3 regions of the Bacillus sp. BSL6 genome follow, and region 3 is predicted to be linked to each of the others. Evidence: riboswitches for the same ligand, from Rfam matches in the RefSeq annotation. Region 3 holds a riboswitch; each other region holds the start of a gene.

Region 1 (6,671 bases), on a different contig from region 3:
AATGCTCCAATACATGGGTATGTTACAAGTGTAATGAACGATTATATTGTTTTTTATAGTCCAGTTTATAAAACTGTATATATATCTTTAAAACACTTGAAATGGTTAATTCCGTATAAAGAAAATCAAGTGCCTTACGCCCTCAATAAAAATGAACTCCCCGTGAATCCCTTAAATATTACGTTAGCTCGAACGTTTGAAGAACAACTTATTAAAATGTCTGGAAAAATTATGGTGTTCGATTTAGGTGAGGAATATAATAAAATCGGAAAGATGGCGAAGATTGATGAGGGGCATATTGAAATATTAAAAGCGCGTGATGCGAAAATGTATGTAAATATTCAACATGTAAAATCTGTCCATTGTCCGTAAGTTAATTGAAAGGGCTGGCTTTTTCTTTTATATGCAGAAGAAAAGGTCGAGCCTATTTGTTTAGCTTGATCTGAATATGAGGGGAAAAATGAATTGAATATAAATATGTTAGTATGACTGTTGAAGAGGAAATTTTGTACTAAATTATAAAAAATATGTACGAGCTATCTTTTGATGTATTCAATTTATTTTTTTGAGGGAGAACTGCTTAACTAATATATTAAAGGGGTTTTGTTGGTGGAGCAGTTTCCAAATTCGTTATCGATTACATTACTTGGTAGTGCTGGTGGAGCAGCAAAAGCAGTTTTAGCGATTTTAAATCAAGCGATAGTAAATGAAAAAGACCCGATTTATGAAGTGATAAAGAATGTTACATTTTATTTGGTTGATATAAAACAAAAAAATAGGACGTATTATGACGAGTTGTTTCCAAATTTGGAAGATCAATTGTTTTTATCCGAAATAGATCTCCAAGATGTAGTGACATTTAAAAAACATTTAAAAGAAAGTAGTACGAGCGTTGTGATTGATGTTTCAGGGGCAGATACGATCAGAGTATTAAGCTGTTGTAATGAACTTGGAATTTGTTATATTAATTCAGCTTTGGAAAACGAGGCAGTAGATCAGGACGATAGTTTAATCGGCTTTCAGCTTACGGAAAGATATACGAGATTTGAGAAGGAAAAAGATAAATTTACAAATACAAAAGCAATTATAGGCTCAGGTATGAATCCAGGTGTCGTTCAATGGATGGTTGTTGAACTTATGAAGGAACGCCCGAATGAAAAGCCAAGAGCATGCTATATAGTAGAACATGATACGTCATTTTTGAATGATACAGCACTTATAAAGCCTCATACACTGTATGCTTCATGGGCAGTAGAGCGATTTCTAGATGAAGCGATATGGAGTTATCCGATGTATATGAGTCATCATCGTCCTCTTTACTTTTATGAAGATGTATATGCTTCAGAGTATAAAGTAAAGTTGGGAGAGAAAGAGTTTTATGGTTGTTTGATGCCGCATGAGGAAGTTTTAATTTTAGGGAAAAACTTTAACATGGAAGTAGGGTTTCTTTACCGAATTAACGAGTATACAACAAATATAATTAGACAGAATTTAGATAAGGTAGAAGATCTATGGAATTGGAATCGTAAAGTATTTAATCCAGCCGAAGAAGAGATTGCGGGCGAGGATCTAGTCGGTGTATTACTCGTTTATGAAAATAGCGAGACATATATGTATAACGTGATGAATAGCAGCCAAGTTTTTCATAAATATAAAACGAATGCGACTTACTTCCAAGTAGGATGCGGAATTTATGCCGGCTTGTGTAGTTTACTGTTCGATGAATTTAAACAAGGTGCCTATTATGTAGAGGAATTATTATTAAATACAGAAAGTAAGTACGGAGAATATTTGAATTTATATATGAAGAATTTTGTAGTGGGGGAAAATGATTTTACGGATGGCTTGCTACATGATCGGGTAAGATGGATATAAGTTGTGACGAAAAGGAAGGGGAAATCCCCTTCTTTTTCGCGTTATAAGGTTACATATTGCTACGAAAGTAATTTTATCCTTATAACTTAATGAGATAATATGTAGAGTTTTTGTATTGATCATGAGGAGTATTTTATATGAAAAAATTTAAAAGCTTAATTTATGGGGAAAGAGAAGCTTTAAAAGTATTAAAAAAATTAACGGATTTGTTAGGGGAACCAAAGCCAACAAATTATGAATGATGTAAAATAGGAGAAATCCTTTTATATGTTGTGCAGTTAATGGAAAGTTATGCAGCGCAATATAGAGTGAAGTTTCACTGGAAAATAGATGAGAATGTATCACCTATAAACGGTGATGATAAACAATTAAAACAAGTGTTATTAAAAATGGGATAGAATCGATGCGAGAAGGGGGAGACATTCATATCCGTGTATACGGAAAAACGGAAGGATATTTATGTATTTCCATTTTGGGATGGAGAACGAGAAGTTAGACAAAATCGGTAAAGTTTTTTACACAACAAAGCAGAATGGTACGGGACTTAGATTAGTGATTACATATAAAGTTATTGAGGAGTATCAAGGAAGTGTTGTGATTCAAAGTAGCGTGGAAATAGGAACGAAAGTGGGAATTTTTTTAATGATAGTATAATGTGCTATAAGAAAATATTTTTCAGAAAAGTGTTCTTGTTGCGTAAATATAAACATTTTATAAAATGTTTCAAGAAGGGTTTTTTTTATAAAATACTTCGTTTATAATGGAGGAAAATATCGACATGAGATTTGTTATTCATGTAACGGTTCGGTAGTGTTAGAAAAAGAAGGGGTGCACGCGCATCCTTTTTTCTATGCAGATATTATGAAAGAGGTGGTATGATGGAATTAACATTAAATTCGACTGTATGCTTACACGCGATTCAATTTCGAAAAGAGCAAAAGAATTATATTGTAAAAGATACAATTACAGGAGAAAAATATGAAATGCCGCCACTTTGGATTGATGCATTGGCAATGATGCGTGACGGTTTTTTATTAGGGGAAATTGAGGAGAAATTAAAAGAAGAGTATCCGGAAGAAGAAATAAATATGTTAGCATTTACGAGGCAACTGTTAGAGCTAGAGCTTGTCGGAATGGTCGATGGGGAAGAAATAGCTTGTACAAAGAAGAAAGAGAAAGATTATTTAGCTTGGTTACGTCCTCGCGTTGAGCAATTCTTTCTTAGTTTAAATAAAAGAAATAGAAGCAAAGGTCAATGATGATCTTTGCTTTTTTGTATAGTTTGTTTAAAAAATTACAGCGAATGCTCTTGCGAAAGCACCGTCGCTATTTTTAATTTTTAAAGGTGCCGCTGAGAAAAAGAAACGTTTCGCATTAATGGCATCTAAGTTTGTTAAGTTTTCGATTAAATAAATATTATTCCCAAGTAGTATGTGATGAATTGGCGATGTTTCTGTCGTTACCTCGTCAGGAGAAATGAAATCTAAACCGACAGATTTTACTTTTAATTGAACTAATTCTTCAGCTAATTCTTCGGAAAGATAAAAGGCTTCTTGTTCATACGCTTCTGTATTCCATTTATTAGATAGGTTGGAATGGAAAATGACAATATCACCTTCTTTTATGTCAGCATTGTGTAATACTTCTTTAGGTAGTTTTCGTTCTTGTACATGAGTTACGTCGATAAGAACAGCTTCACCTACAAATTGGTCTAGGGGCAATTGATCAATAGTCGTTGCGCCTGAAATGAAATGAGCAGGAGCATCACAATGTGTACCAACATGAACGACAGAATGAAAATCTGTAACTTGATAACCTGTTTCTTCAACGCTTGTAATGGCTTCTAAATTGATTTTTGGTGTTCCAGGAAATTGAGACATATTTTTTTCAAATGTTTGGGATAGGTCAATTACTTTCACTTTAAATACCTCCAAGTATATATTTTGAAATATAAAAAACTCACCTTTCATAATCAAGAAAGATGAGTTTTGCACACAATAGTTACGTTTTATCTTTCAAAATGCAATGCATTTTGCAGGAATTAGCACCTATTCAGTTTGTATAAACTGAGGTTGCTGGGCTTCAAAGGGCCGGTCCCTCTGCCTCTCTTGATAAAGGTATATTCAATTTAAAGTTCGGAATTTTCGTGATAATAAAATTGTAATTCATTTCCTTTTTCTGTGCAACACAAAATAGGTATTCACCCAAATAAAGTTGCTCGCATATTGTAGCTTATGTAAATAGAATGCTGCGAAGGAGTGAGTGCAGTGACAGGGAATGTATTGAATTATTATGCTGGTGGAAATACAGCTAGAGGATTTCATAATTTATATGAAGAGAATTTAAAAGGACTAAACAGATTATTTATTTTAAAGGGTGGACCTGGAACGGGAAAATCTTCTTTAATTAAGGTAATAGGTCGTGAATGGGTTGAAAAGGGATATGATATTGAATTTTTACACTGTTCTTCTGATAATAAATCGGTTGATGGTGTCATTATCCCGAAGTTAAAAGTAGGAATTGTTGATGGAACATCACCGCATGTTATTGAGCCAAAAATGCCAGGAGTTGTCGAGGAGTATATTAATTTAGGAATTGCTTGGGATTCAGATAAGTTAAGAAAGCAGAAAGTGGAAATTGAACGATTTGTTTCAGAAGCAAGCAAAGCTTTTCAAGCTGCTTACGCTCGTTTTAACGAGGCATTAGTTATACATGATGAGTGGGAGAAAATATATATTAGTAATATTGATTTTAATAAAGCGAACGAACTAACCGAGCAGCTTATTCAGAAATTATTTACAGATAAAGTTGGGAAACAATCGCTTGTGAAACATCGGTTTTTAGGAGCAGCTACACCGAAAGGAGCAGTTGATTTTGTTCCTAATTTAACAGAAGGATTACCACATCGTTATTTTATAAAAGGACGCCCAGGTTCTGGGAAATCAACAATGCTCAAAAAATTAGCTAAGGCAGCAGAAGAAAAAGGATTTGAAGTTGAAGTATATCATTGTGGGTTTGATCCAAATAGTCTTGATATGGTGATCGTAAGAGAATTAGGGTTTGCGATTTTCGATAGCACCGCACCACATGAATATTTTCCGAGCCGCGAAGGTGATGAAATTATAGATATGTATGCCCTTATTGTAAAACCAGGGACGGATGAGAAGTATGCGGAGGAAATTCGTGACGTCTCTATTCAATATAAAGCAAAAATGAATGAGGCGATGTCTTTTTTAGCGAAAGCGAAATCAGTTCGTGATAAATTAGAACGAATTTATATTGCTGCTATGGACTTTTCAAAAGTAGATGCATACAAAGAGGAGATTCAAAAAGAGTTTGAACGAATTGCGGTTAGTGTAACTGAAAAGAACAAGTAAAAAATAACGAATTTTGACAGGCTGTCGGAAATTTTCTGACAGCTATTTTAGTATGTAGTAAACTTAGTAATATATTTGTCGAATTTCCAAGGAAATAATCAAAAAATGGAGAGGGTATGAAATGAGAGAGAAAATTAAGTTGGAGTTAGAACGAATTGAGAAAGAAAATGATGTGAAAATTTTATTTGCTGTGGAGTCAGGGAGTCGTGCATGGGGGTTTCCATCAAAAGATAGTGATTATGATGTTAGATTCGTTTATATGCACCCGGTAGAATGGTATTTATCCATTCATGATAAACGAGATGTAATTGAGTATCCGATTAGTGATGATTTAGATATAAGCGGATGGGATATTAAAAAAGCGTTACAACTATTTGCAAAGTCAAACCCAGCTTTACTCGAATGGATTCGATCACCCATTTTTTATTCGAAAAACTCTAATTTTCCAGAACAGCTTCAGCAAATGAGTGAAAAGAACTTCGATCCGAAAGCAACGATATATCATTACTTACATATGGCTTCAAAAAATTATCGTGAATTTTTGCAAGGTGAGAATGTAAAATTAAAAAAGTACTTTTATGTATTGCGTCCTATTTTGGCTTGTAAGTGGCTAGAGGAGAAAACAACTTTGCCTCCTGTAGAATTCGATCGATTAATTACAGAATTATCATTGGAGCGTAGCGTATTAGATGAAATTGAACAGTTGTTAATAAAGAAAAAGGCAGGTACTGAATTAGATGTTGGATTAAAAATTGATGTGTTGAATCAATTTTTAGAAGAACAAATTCATTACTATCAGCAATATGTAAAAGGAATCGAAAAGGGATCAGGGATAGATATTGAGAGTTTAAATACATTGTTTCGAGATATGTTATTCGAAGTATACAAAAAAGAGCACGAATAAATTTGTGCCCTTTTTTACTTTGCAGGAATAAGGAAAACTGATATAGCCGCGAGAAGACCTGCGAATGAGAATAAATAGAAATTCCATGCTAAGTCATATTGCATTGTCATAATAATACCGACAAGAATAGGACCAGCAATCGCACCAACTCGTCCAAGTCCAAGTCCCCAGCCTAAGGAAGTAGCTCGGATATGTGATGGGAAGTATTGTGTTACATATGCATTTAATATTTGAGTAATACCGACTGATCCAATTCCAGCAAGACCAATTAAAAGATAAATGATTGTAACAGATGGTTTAATTGTTAATAGTCCAATACATATAGCTGCCATAAGATAGGAGATGCTAATAACAATTTTAGCTCCTATACGATCCGCGATTGCTCCAGCAAATAATGCACCGATAGCGGCGGTAATATTTAGCATAAGTAGAAATGATAAACTAGATCCAAGAGGATATCCTGCCTGTCGCATCATCTGAGGTAACCAAGTATTTAAACCGTATATTAAAAACAT
Region 2 (6,671 bases), on a different contig from region 3:
CCTTTATACAGTAATTGTTCCCCAATTTCTGTATACCAAAAAACCTTTCATTCATTTGAAAGGTCTTTTTGAGCCTGCACATATTCTTCTTTCGTATTTACATTGATAAACCAATCCGCATTTGCTTGTACATCTTCACCAGCAATATATTTCACATTACATTGTGATAAAAGCTGAACCATACTTCTTTTTTCTTCTTGAAGCAAAGCATAAATCTTTTCTTTCACGCGGTTATGGTACGCTGCAAGTAACGGCTGTTTTCTTCCATTAATGATAGGTACAACTGCATCATATTCATTACTCGTTTGCCCTAATAAAATGGTGAACCACTCATGCGAAACATTTGGCGCATCACATGGCATAATAGCGTACCAATCTGCTTCTATATATTCCATACCTGATACAATTCCAGCAAGTGGCCCGTTCCCTTTATAGTGCGGAATGTCTTCTATAACAGGCACTTGTACGAGTTTCTCTACTCGCTCTTTTATATCAGAATGACTAATGACTACAACTTCTTGGAGCGTGCTTGTCATCACTTTCAAAATATGCTCAATAAACGTACTACCTTGCCAACTCGCTAGCGCTTTCGGCTCACCGAATCTACTCGACATACCACCTGCTAATACAATTCCAGCATACTTACTCATTGGCGATGCAGCTCAAATGTAATATGACCTAGTTCTGGTAAAATTAATTTATTCATCGCAAGGCGAACCGCTCCGCTAGACCCTGGCATCGAAAAGACTACTTTACGCCCAATTGTGCCGCCGATCGCTCTACTTAACATGGCACTACTTCCAATATCCTCCAAATAACTAATCATGCGGAACAACTCACCAAATCCAACAATTTCTTTATGTAATAACGCTGATACTGCTTCAATTGTGACATCACGCTTCGTAATACCAGTACCGCCATTTGTTAACACAACATCTACATCTTCCCTATGATAACCAGCTAACACTGCTTGCTGAATACTTTCTTTATCATCTTTCACAATTTCATAAGAAGTCACTGTATGGCCTGCTTCTTTTAACAATTCATGTAATAGTTGACCGCTCTTATCTGTCTCTTCTGTACGTGTATCGGAAATTGTTACGATCTTGCAGCGCACTTCTTTTGGCGCTTGTTTTTTATGTTCGGTTACGCTCATTTTTTTTATCTTTCCTTTCCTAAAGGCTTTTCTTCATTTTATCATACATACCTTTACACAATTATGTATGAAGCCGATAATACACCATGATACAATATAAGTATACTAACCCACAAAAAGGAAAATGCATTTTCTTCTACTCCTAGACTACACATCTTAAGCTACCCTTTATATTTTCTTTCTAATGGAATTCAATTTTAAAACTTGTACTAAAAAATAAATCGGAGGTCTACATATTATGGAACTTTATAAAAAATTAACAACAACATTCATCCTCTTATTTATCGCTTCCATCACTGTCGGCTTTTCTCTAAAAGGAGCAATCCCATACGCGACATTGGTGAGCATTATATTTGCGACACTATTTTTACTAAGCAGTGCTTTTTGCGCGGGCAAAGCACGTCAAATGAAAGGTTGATTACATATGTTCCAGAAGAAACCAATCCTTTGTAAATCATGTGAAAAGGAAATACAAACGTATGAAAAGGCTTGGATTCATATGCCATTTCCAGCAAGTGGCATGACGAATATGAGAAAGTATATTGAACTAGAAGGAGAGATTTATTGTAGCTCGTGTGTTGAAATAATGAACAAAAAATAGTAAATACAAAAGGGGGACTTACATTGTTTGAATCAAACCGTATCCAGTTACGAAAATTTTCCGAAGATGATATTCTAACATATTATAAATGGCATAATGATATAGACGTTATGAGTTCAACTACTCTCACTCTTGATAAATATTCCCTTCAAGACACAGAAAAACTTTGCCAACAATTTATTCATTCTTCGGACTCTAAAAGCTATATCATTGAAGAAAAAGCTACGCATCTTTCAATTGGTATTACTTCTTTAATTCATATTGATTCGTATAATCGAAACGCTGAATGTATTATTGATATTGGTAACAAGGATTACTGGGGGCAAGGTTATGGGAAGGAAGCTTTCACCTTATTATTGGATTATGCATTTTTAGAATTAAATTTACATCGCCTTTCTTTACGAGTATTTTCTTTTAACGATAGAGCAATTAAATTATATAAATCGCTCGGTTTTCAACATGAAGGAACTTGTAAAGAAGCTATATTCCGCAATGGCACTTGGCATGACATTGAACTCTTCGCTTTATTCCAACGTAATTATATATAAAAAAAGCTTTGCGCTCACTGCGCAAAGCTTTTTTTCATATATTATAGACCAGCTTGCTCTTTTAAAGCTGCAGCTTTGTCTGTACGTTCCCATGATAGATCTACATCAGTACGTCCGAAGTGGCCGTAAGCTGCTGTTTGTTTGTAAATTGGGCGACGTAAGTCTAGCATTTTAATAATACCAGCTGGGCGAAGATCGAAGTTGTTACGAACTAGTTCTACTAGTACGTCTTCAGATACTTTACCAGTGCCGAATGTATCAACTGAAATTGATACTGGTTGCGCTACACCGATTGCGTATGCAAGTTGTACTTCTGCTTTTTCAGCAAGACCAGCTGCTACGATGTTTTTCGCAACATAACGAGCTGCATATGCTGCAGAACGGTCAACTTTCGTTGCATCTTTACCAGAGAATGCACCGCCACCGTGGCGAGCGTATCCACCGTAAGTATCAACGATGATTTTACGTCCTGTTAAACCAGCATCACCTTGTGGTCCACCAATTACGAAGCGGCCAGTTGGGTTAATGAAGAATTTCGTTTCTCCATCGATTAATTCTGCTGGTACTACAGCTTTAATTACGTGCTCTTTTAAGTCGCGATCGATTTCTTCCCATGTAACATCTGGGTGATGTTGTGTAGAAATTACGATAGTATCAACACGTACTGGTTTACCATTTTCATCATACTCAACTGTAACTTGCGTTTTTCCATCCGGACGTAGGTATGATAATGTATCATTTTTACGTACTTCAGTTAAACGGCGAGCTAATTTGTGAGCAAGCGAGATTGGAAGTGGCATTAACTCTTGTGTTTCATTACATGCGAAACCAAACATTAAACCTTGGTCTCCTGCACCAATTGCCTCAATCTCAGCGTCAGTCATTTGACCTTCGCGTGCTTCTAGCGCTTGGTCAACACCCATAGCGATGTCAGCAGATTGCTCATCGATAGATGTTAAAACTGCACAAGTTTCTGCATCGAATCCGTATTTTGCGCGTGTGTAACCAATGCCTTGAATTGTTTCACGAACGATTTTTGGAATATCTACGTAAGTAGAAGTCGTAATTTCCCCCGCTACCAATACTAAACCAGTTGTTACAGTTGTTTCACAAGCTACACGTGCATTTGCGTCTTTTGATAAGATCGCATCTAAAATTGAATCAGAAATTTGGTCACAAATTTTATCTGGATGTCCTTCAGTTACAGACTCAGATGTGAACAGATGACGTTTTTTTGTCATGTGGTAAACCTCCCTACAGTAATTGTATATATTGTACGGAACTCATCCTTAATTTGCCACAGATTGCGACATACATTTATTCTCCCACACAAGCATACAGAAAAACCTTTCCTACATAATAGAGAGGAAAGGTTTAATTTGCTACTTGCATACTGCTTTTTGCCCTTCGCTCTTATCGTTCGAGACCTGTAGCCTCGCACAGGTTTTAGCACCTATTCACCTGTATTTACCACTACAAGTGAGGTTGCTGGGCTTCATCGGGCCTGTCCCTCCGCCAGCTCGGGATAAGAGAGTATCCGTCCCAACCTATACTAAAGAAATGATATTCATTTGTCAATTAATATTCACATTTTCGTGAAAGTTTTTCTCAATGCGCCTAAAATGAAATATTAATAAGGAAATAATGTATTCACACAAACAAAAAGAAATAAATAGTATACATTATTTATATAATTGTGTTATACTCTTGTTGGGGATTACGAGAAATATTTCATTAAATGAAAAGGATGGTATATAAATATGAGTACTGTGAATGTCCAAATTGGTTTACACGAATTATTGAACGGAAGCAATGCACAGATTCAACTAAGTGTTCCGCAATTAGTGGAAAAAGTATTAATGCGAAATGAAGGGAAATTAACTTCGACTGGTGCCGTTTCTGCTTCAACTGGAAAATATACAGGACGTTCTCCTAAAGATAAATTTATTGTGAAAGAAGCATCGGTTGCTGACAAAATTGCTTGGGGAGCAGTAAACCAACCGATTTCTGAAGAACATTTTAATAAATTATATACGAAAGTTTTAGAATACTTAAAAGAGAAAGAAGAGTTATTCGTCTTCAAAGGATTTGCAGGCGCTGACCGCAATTACCGCCTACCAATTCAAGTTATTAATGAATATGCATGGCACAATTTATTTGTACATCAACTATTCATTCGTCCAACTGAAGAAGAATTAACAACTCATGAATCAGAGTTCACAATTGTTTCTGCACCGAATTTCAAAGCTGATCCAGCTGTTGACGGTACAAACTCTGAAGCATTCATTATGGTTTCATTCGAAAAACGTATCGTACTAATTGGTGGTACAGAATACGCTGGAGAAATGAAAAAATCAATCTTCTCTATTATGAACTTCTTATTACCTGAACAAGATATTCTTTCTATGCATTGCTCTGCAAACGTAGGTGAAGAAGGCGATGTAGCATTATTCTTCGGTTTATCTGGAACAGGTAAAACAACATTATCTGCTGATCCAAACCGTAAATTAATCGGTGATGATGAGCACGGTTGGTCTGATAACGGTGTATTCAATATTGAAGGCGGTTGCTACGCGAAATGTGTAAACCTTTCTCACGAGAAAGAACCACAAATTTTCGATGCAATCACATTTGGATCTGTTTTAGAAAACGTTATCATTAATGACCAAACGCGTATCGCAGACTATAACGATACTACTTTAACAGAAAATACTCGTGCTGCATACCCTATGCATGCGATCGACAATATCGTACTGCCAAGTGTTGCAGGACACCCAAATACAATTATCTTCTTAACTGCTGATGCATCTGGCGTATTGCCTCCAATCAGTAAGTTATCAAAAGAACAAGCTATGTATCACTTCTTAAGTGGTTACACTAGTAAACTAGCAGGAACAGAGCGCGGTGTTACATCTCCGCAAGCAACATTCTCAACTTGCTTCGGTTCACCATTCTTACCACTTGATGCATCTCGCTATGCTGAAATGCTTGGTGAGAAAATCGAGAAACACGATGCGAAAGTATTCTTAGTAAACACTGGCTGGACTGGTGGCGAATACGGCGTTGGTAAACGTATGAACTTAGGTTACACTCGTGCAATGATTCAAGCAGCATTAAGCGGTGAACTTGCGAAAACTGAAACAGCTAAACATGACATCTTCGGTCTTGAAGTTCCACTTCACGTACCAGGTGTACCTGACGAAGTGTTAATGCCTGAACAAACTTGGGCTGATAAAGCTGCATATAAAGCTAAAGCAATCGAACTTGCAAATGAATTCAAAGCTAACTTCAAAAAGTTCGACAGCGTATCTGAAGACATTATTAACTTAGGCGGTCCAATCGCTTAAGCGCAAACTTTCTGTTGGAATAACCCTTTACTCATATGAATAAGTGTCGTGTAACCGTAAAGTTTCGCGTACTCACCGACAAAACCCAATGCGGCTTAACGGTTACACACACTTACATAAAAAAGAAGCTTACGTTTTTTACGTAAGCTTCTTTCTATAATCTTATATAAAGTAAAACGTTGATTTCTTCATCTGTGACTTAGTTTATTAATTTACATAATTTTCACTTTATAGTTATTTATTTTTAGTTTCCTATGATATAATTTACATATATAGGAAGGAGAGAAACTTATGAAAAATTTTTCTCGTACAGGAAAGATTTTATTCAGTTATGGAGCGATCCAAATGTTTTGGGGACTTGTGATGCTTAACGTTAGTTTATTTGAGCATACAAGTGAAACGATAAAATATATTATTCTAATTACCGGAATCGTTTTTTGTATTATATCCAACTTTTTTAAAGAACCTAAGAATCATACCACGAAGTGATTTCACGTTAACTTATTGGAAGCAAAAACCTGTATTTTATGCAATGTTTCGCTTCCTGTTATACTATCCATTATCGTATCCCTTATTCCAGAGTAAATCCATTTTCACACAGACAAATCACGGCTTCGAATATATAAATTATATCCCTACTCGCTACATATCTCTGGTTTCACATCGCATGGGGTAAAACAGGCTCTGACCGCTTCTAGCCATGGCTGGATCATCTATCCCATCTAAAAAGAAGCTTTTTATCTTTTTAGCTCTTTGTTAATTCTTTCTCATCTTTCATACTATAGTATCCTAAATTCACAACAATTAAGAAATAACCGCCCATAATCCCTACTGCAAATGCCCACATCACCATATGGTGCTCAATTTCGTACATAATAATAGCGCCTAAAATAGCAGCGGCAAAACGATTAAACATACCGAGCGTCGGCGCTTTCGTTTTCTTTACGATACTATCTCCAAGCTTCTCAATTCGTCTCCCTAAAAGCCAAACGCAATACATACTTACGATAAGTCCAATT
Region 3 (6,671 bases):
TTAGAGCGTGTGGTAAGGAAAGCAGAACCAAATTTAATCTTTAAAGGGAAACCTAAATTCGAAGTGGATGATAAAGGGAAACCGTATTATACAATGACGTACGGTGAATTTATTTCGGGAAGATCCGGATTCGAAGTAGAGGGCGTTGTAGTAGTAGACGCACAAACAGGTGAAGTGAAAAGATACGATAAAGGAAAGGCACCTAAATTTGTTGATGGTGTATTAAATCACGAGACCGCATCTACATTAAATACGTATTTCGGTAAGTACATTCACGGATTTTGGAATACAAAATTCTCGCAAACGGACATGAAGATTCCGACTGAGTGGGGAACGAAAGAAGGAGTTACACCAATCTTCGGTAAGGATGGAACGTTATATTACTTTACTGATTTCACCTCTCCGAAAGAGGGAGTAGATTCTGCACTAGGTTATTCACTTATCGATGCGCGTACAGGTAAGTTGTATTACTATAACGGAAAAGAAGTAAAGGGAATTATGGATGGTTCGGCTGCTTCGGAAGTCGTGGATAATTCCTTTAAGAGAGAGAAATGGCATGGAACGATGCCGGTTATTTATAACGTGTACGGTAAACCTTCTTGGATTGTACCTGTTATTGATGATGGAGGGTTAGTGCGTGCCCATACGGTTATCTATGCTTCTAATGCGAAAATATTTGCAACAGGTTCGACGCAAAAAGAAGCGCTTGAGAATTATAAAAATGCGCTGAGTGGAAGCGGAGATTCATTTAGACCGACTTCAAATGGAAAAGAGGCGCAAAAAGAAGGCGTTGTACAACGTGTATATAAAGAAAAATCAGGTGAAAATACAATTGTTTATGTACTGTTGGAGAACGAACAAAAAGTGTTTATGATACCTGCGAAAAAGTTCCCATATGCTATGTTTACAGAAGTGGGAGATCCAATTCAAATCACATATTTAGATACAGGAGAGGCGATGTCTTCCGTATCTAAATTTACAAATAGTAATTTGAACAAGTAAAGCGATAGAGATTCTATCGCTTTTTTTACAAAATTAAACAGGAAAATACGCTATACTTGACGTATGTGTATGTTGTAACTATAATTGTTACGATTTAGTATGTATAGGAAAGGGTGAACGGAAAAAGTGAATGAAGTTAATCAGGAAATATATAAGCCTGTAAAGATGAACAGGTTATGGATGATTCTTGTATTAGGAACACTTACGGCGATTGGGCCATTATCTATTGATATGTATTTGCCTTCATTACCGAAATTAACGGATGACTTGCAAACAGGTGCATCCCTAGCCCAGCTTACATTAACAGCTTGTTTGCTTGGGCTTTCAGTAGGACAATTATTTGTTGGCTCAATTAGTGATATTTACGGAAGACGCAAACCTCTTATTATTGCTCTCATTATTTATGTTGCTTCTTCTTTACTTTGTGCTGTTGCGCCATCTATTTGGACTTTAGTGTTATTACGCTTCCTACAAGGAGCTTCAGGATCAGCCGGGATTGTTATATCACGTGCAATGGTACGTGACATGTATTCAGGTTCTGAAATGACGAAGTTCTTCTCACTGCTTATGTTAGTAAACGGAGCAGCACCTATTTTGGCACCGATTATTGGGGGACAATTATTACAGTTTACAACGTGGCGCGGTGTTTTCATCGTTCTTGGAGCAATTAGCGTATTCATGTTAATCTCAGCTACTTTCGTATTACGTGAAACATTACCTCCTGAAGAAAGAGAAACAGGCGGTTTGTCAGGGACGTTAGCGACATACGGAAAACTGTTAAAGGACCGTTTGTTTATGGGATATGCATTGTCACAAGGATTAGTAACGGCGGCAATGTTTGCATACATTTCGGGCTCACCATTTGTGTTGCAGAACATATACGGAGCATCACCACAGCAATTTAGTTTATTCTTTGCAATCAACGGTATCGGTATTATTATTGCTAGTCAGGTTACGGGTCGTTTAGCGGGGAAAGTGAATGAGAAGACATTATTTGTCTCTGGTATCATTATTGCAGCTGTTGGTGGTTTATCTTTATTACTGACAATCTTACTAGGGATAGGGTTAATTGGTGTTTTATGCTCGTTATTCCTTGTCGTATCAAGTGTTGGGGTTGTCTCAACAACTGGGTTTTCATTAGCGATGAGAAATCAAAAACAAGCTGCAGGAACAGCATCAGCTTTATTAGGCTTATTACAGTTCATTTCAGGAGCGCTTGTTGCACCGCTAGTAGGTATTGGTGGAAGTAATACCGCATTACCGATGGGTGTTGTAATAGCTCTTTGTGAAATTGGTGCGGTACTATGCTATTTATTTATGGCTAGAAGAAGTGAAAAGCAGTTTGAACTGCAAGCAAGACAAAATTTAGAGGCTTAACAAAAAAGAACTGATTCAAAGGGAATATTTGAATCAGTTCTTTTTTTTATTTCTTTCAAATACCTCATACATATTATTCATGATCGTATCATATAAAACAGCAAGTTTATCCCACACCCAGCGATTACTATCAACTTCTTTTTCCCCGCAGTCGATAATATCGGTATGGTCGGTAATTTTATACGCTTTTTTAACGACAATAGGAGCAATTTTCGGTATACGTGGGATTTCTTTTAAGATATCTGCGAAGTTTCCAATGTAGACATGACCGATGATTTCGATTGTTAATGATTTATCTGATATATTTAGCACTGTATGAAATTGATTTGTATGTTGTTGTTTTAAATATTGGGCTAACTTAAATGGAGCATGCTTCTTTTTTAATACGCGGCGAAGGCTCTCTGTATTTTCGATATGAAGTGATTTTTCGCGAATAAGGACACGAATATCTTCTCCCATAAAAGGCATTGTATTGTACATAGATGATTCTCCTTAAAAACTTACATATGTTTGCGTTATGCATATGTAAGTCTAGCATGGTTTGTTCTTTATGTGTGCTTACAGTTTTGTAAGGTGCTGTAGTAAAGCAGTGCAAAAGTTATTTGTATAAAGTGACGATACTGTGACAAACATGTTGGTATATATATTACGATGTCGTCTTAAGTGTAAAAAGTAGGATGTTCTCGGTATAATAACAAGTAGAGATAAAAGAAACTATAATGAGTAGTAGCTGTAGATAAAAGGAGAAGAAGAGATGAAGAAGGCTTTGGGTATTGCTGTAATGGGAAGTATGATCCTTCTAGCAGGATGTAATGGAAATAAGGATACGAAAGAACCGAAAGAAAAGGTAGAGCAATCTACAGAACAAACAGAAGAAATGAAAGAATACCGTGCAGTACATGAAAAATACGATTTGAAAATGAATAAAGAAATTAATAACGCACTGCAGTTATTTGAAGTAGCAAAAGAAAAGGGCGGTAAGGAAATAACGACTGCTACATATAAAGAAGATGTGCAAAAGGTAACAACGAGCATGTTAGAAGATATTGATCATATACGAAAAGAAATTCGTGTTCCGAAGTCGAAAGAGCAAGAACATGAGGTATATGTCGGTTTCTTGAATGAATCGGAACAAGCAATGAAAAAATTACAGAAATTAGCTAAAGAAGAAGATTCATCGTTGATTCGTGATATAGAAATTAATTTTGCAACAGCATCGACATACTATAAACGTTTTCAAGCAGAAACGAAAAAATAACCTTGCCTATGCAAGGTTATTTTTTCTTCTTGCCATCTCCATCTTCATCTTCATCCTCGGATACTAATATCTTCTGTTCTTCGTGAAATTCAGAAATAGTTTGCCCGGTAATATTATCGAAAGGGGTATAAAAAGAAGTGATACTTTTCTTTTTGATGAAGAGTTTGTAGAAGCCGATGATGACAAGTATAACGATTGTTAAGGGTAATCCTATAGTAGCTAGAAGTAAGGGGTCCATCTTATAACTCCTTTCATATCTTTTTTTATTATAAGCGAAATACGATATAGATAAATAAAAGTGTTAAAAACTGATTTTTCTAAATATATCCAATTTGATTGACTTTTCATTTTTTCAGAATTATAATTCGAAATATACAATTTGAACCAAATAATAATATAGCAATTTACTTATCCAGAGAGGTAGAGGGACTGGCCCTATGACACCTCAGCAGCGGGTTCTGTAATAGGAACACCGTGCTAATTCCAGCAAGCAAGTCTTGAAAGATAAGTGATGGGCCTTTGTTTATTAAGCCTTGATCTTATTTTTTAAGATCAAGGCTTTTTGTATTCTAAAAAAGAGAAAAGGGAGTAATGGAAAAAGTACGTTCATAAAACTAAGTAAATATATGTGTTTAGGGGGTTATTGAAGTGTATGTAATTAAAAAATTATCAGTTATGGTGTTCACGATATGGGTTATTACGACGGTGACATTTCTAATTATGCATATTATTCCGGGGGATCCATTTTCATCAGATGCAAAAATCTTTCCTGAAGAAGTGATCCAAAACATGAGAGCGAAGTATCACCTTGATGAACCGTTATGGAATCAATATGTTGCTTATTTAGACGGCGTAGTTCATTTTGATTTTGGTGAATCTGTTCAATCAACCGGGCAAGGTGTATCAGAAATTATAACAACTGGTTTTGGTCCATCAGCAATTATTGGTTTACAAGCACTTATTATTTCATTGCTAGTCGGAATTGCTGCAGGTACATTTGCTGCTCTCTATCATGGGAAGGTAATTGATTACGGTGTAAGTTTACTTGCCATCCTCGGTATTTCTATTCCGAGTTTTATTTTAGCACCACTATTTATACAAGTATTCGCTATTCAATTCGAGCTCTTACCAGTAGCCTCTTGGGGTACATTTGAACATACGGTATTGCCATCCTTTGCATTAGCGTTAGGACCAATCGCAGTGATTACAAGATTTGTTCGCTCTAATATGATTGAAGTTTTGCAGAGTGATTATATTAAGTTAGCGAGAGCGAAAGGTATACCGATTAAGAAGATTATTATAAGACATGCTCTTCGAAATGCAATTGTTCCAGTGCTTACATTTGTTGGACCATTAATGGCGGGACTTTTAACAGGTACTTTCGTTATTGAAAAGATTTTTTCAATTCCTGGTCTCGGAAAATATTTTGTAGATAGTATTTTTAATCGAGATTATCCAGTGATTATGGGAACAACCATTTTTTATAGTGCACTTTTAATTGTATGTATTTTTATTACAGATATTATTCATCGTATTGTTGATCCACGTATTCGTTCTATTACGTAAGGAGGGAGATGTTTAGATGGGGGCTTATGAAATTAATGACCAGTTATTAACAAATGAAGAGAAAAAAGAATTAACAATAAATAAAGATCAGCAAAAGATTAGCCGAAAGAAAGAAGTGTTTCGTAAGTTTGTATCGAATCCAATCGCAGTTTTAGGATCAGTGACGTTATTACTCATTATTGTTTTTTCACTTGTTGGTGAAAGTTTAACGCCATTTACTGCGAGTGAACAAGTAAAAGAGGCAACAAACTTACCACCTAGTAGTGAGCATTGGTTCGGAACAGATGATTTGGGAAGAGATATATGGGCACGTACTTGGGCTGGCGGGAAAATTTCATTAACAGTTGGATTAGTGGCAGCTGCTCTTGATATAGGACTTGGTGTGCTAATTGGAGGATTTAGTGGATATGTGAGAGGGCGCAATCGCCTTGGGACATTAATTGATGAGTGGATTATACGAGGAATCGAAGTGTTATACGGTATCCCGTATTTATTAATTGTTATTTTACTATTAATTGTTATGAAACCAGGTCTTTTTACCATTATCATCGCCCTTGCATTAACAGGATGGATTGGTATGGCACGTCTCGTTAGGGCGCAAGTCTTATCTTTAAAACAAAGAGAGTTTGTTATTGCAGCGGAGCGATTAGGTACATCACATATGAAAATTATATACGGGCACTTAATTCCGAACTTAACAGGCATTATTATCGTAAATTTATCATTTACAATTCCAGCAGCTATTTTCTCAGAATCATTTTTAAGCTTTATCGGACTAGGAGTGCAATCACCGGCAGCAAGCTGGGGGACGATGACGAATGATGCACTTGGGACATTACTAAGCGGGGAATGGTGGCAGCTATTCTTCCCAGCAATCATGATTGCGCTCATTATGTTCGCATTTAATGCGATTGGTGATGGTTTACAAGATGCAATTGATCCAAAAATCGTAAAACAGAATCGAAAGGAGAAAAAACATGGGACAGCTCTTATCTTTAGAAAACGTAACGTTAGCCGTTGAAAAAGAGAATAGTAAACAAGCAATTGTGAAGCATGTTTCCTTTTCTGTTAGCGAAGGTGAAATAGTTGCACTTGTAGGAGAAAGTGGCTCAGGGAAAAGTGTTACAGCACAATCTATTATCGGCTTAAATCAAGAATCAATTCAAATTGATGATGGAAATATATCTTTCGAATCAAAGGCATTAACGAATCTACAAGAATCAGAATGGAATCAAATTCGTGGGAAAGATATTTCTTTTATCTTTCAAGATCCACTTTCATCTTTAAATCCGACGATGAAGGTGGGAAGGCAAATTACAGAGGTGATTTTGCAACACGAAAAGAAATCGAAAAAAGAAGCAAAAGAAATTGCGATTAACTTATTAAATGATTTAGGGATACATGAAGCAGAGAAACGCTTTGAACAGTACCCACATCAATTAAGCGGAGGTATGAGGCAACGTATTTG

The links. Region 3 has a riboswitch for S-adenosylmethionine ahead of RCJ96_RS24845 (ABC transporter permease). Riboswitches for the same ligand answer to the same signal wherever they lie in the genome.
Region 1: it holds a riboswitch for S-adenosylmethionine, as region 3 does, so the genes downstream of both, RCJ96_RS21555 (cyclase family protein) here and RCJ96_RS24845 (ABC transporter permease) in region 3, are expected to answer to the same signal.
Region 2: it holds a riboswitch for S-adenosylmethionine, as region 3 does, so the genes downstream of both, metK (methionine adenosyltransferase) here and RCJ96_RS24845 (ABC transporter permease) in region 3, are expected to answer to the same signal.

What each region holds. Positions count from the first base shown of each region.
Region 1 is NZ_JAVGCW010000007.1:130,220-136,890, reverse strand. Features, by position in the region: gene RCJ96_RS21575 (hypothetical protein) at 1-372, shown strand, start outside; gene RCJ96_RS21570 (S-adenosylmethionine decarboxylase related protein) at 610-1,875, shown strand; partial or broken gene RCJ96_RS21565 (ATP-binding protein) at 2,082-2,529, shown strand; gene RCJ96_RS21560 (hypothetical protein) at 2,754-3,134, shown strand; gene RCJ96_RS21555 (cyclase family protein) at 3,162-3,794, opposite strand; SAM riboswitch class I at 3,881-3,993, opposite strand; gene RCJ96_RS21550 (PRK06851 family protein) at 4,143-5,252, shown strand; gene RCJ96_RS21545 (nucleotidyltransferase domain-containing protein) at 5,374-6,156, shown strand; gene RCJ96_RS21540 (MFS transporter) at 6,171-6,671, opposite strand, start outside.
Region 2 is NZ_JAVGCW010000001.1:104,133-110,803, reverse strand. Features, by position in the region: gene RCJ96_RS00710 (molybdenum cofactor guanylyltransferase) at 48-650, opposite strand; gene RCJ96_RS00705 (MogA/MoaB family molybdenum cofactor biosynthesis protein) at 647-1,156, opposite strand; gene RCJ96_RS00700 (hypothetical protein) at 1,395-1,574, shown strand; gene RCJ96_RS00695 (hypothetical protein) at 1,581-1,757, shown strand; gene RCJ96_RS00690 (GNAT family N-acetyltransferase) at 1,781-2,305, shown strand; gene metK (methionine adenosyltransferase) at 2,347-3,546, opposite strand; SAM riboswitch class I at 3,716-3,837, opposite strand; gene pckA (phosphoenolpyruvate carboxykinase (ATP)) at 4,066-5,652, shown strand; gene RCJ96_RS00675 (hypothetical protein) at 5,944-6,141, shown strand; gene RCJ96_RS00670 (ATP synthase subunit I) at 6,398-6,671, opposite strand, start outside.
Region 3 is NZ_JAVGCW010000011.1:63,181-69,851, reverse strand. Features, by position in the region: gene RCJ96_RS24870 (DUF3981 domain-containing protein) at 1-1,002, shown strand, start outside; gene RCJ96_RS24865 (multidrug effflux MFS transporter) at 1,168-2,379, shown strand; gene RCJ96_RS24860 (hypothetical protein) at 2,413-2,859, opposite strand; gene RCJ96_RS24855 (hypothetical protein) at 3,134-3,637, shown strand; gene RCJ96_RS24850 (DUF3951 domain-containing protein) at 3,654-3,875, opposite strand; SAM riboswitch class I at 4,043-4,148, shown strand; gene RCJ96_RS24845 (ABC transporter permease) at 4,286-5,203, shown strand; gene RCJ96_RS24840 (ABC transporter permease) at 5,220-6,224, shown strand; gene RCJ96_RS24835 (ABC transporter ATP-binding protein) at 6,181-6,671, shown strand, end outside.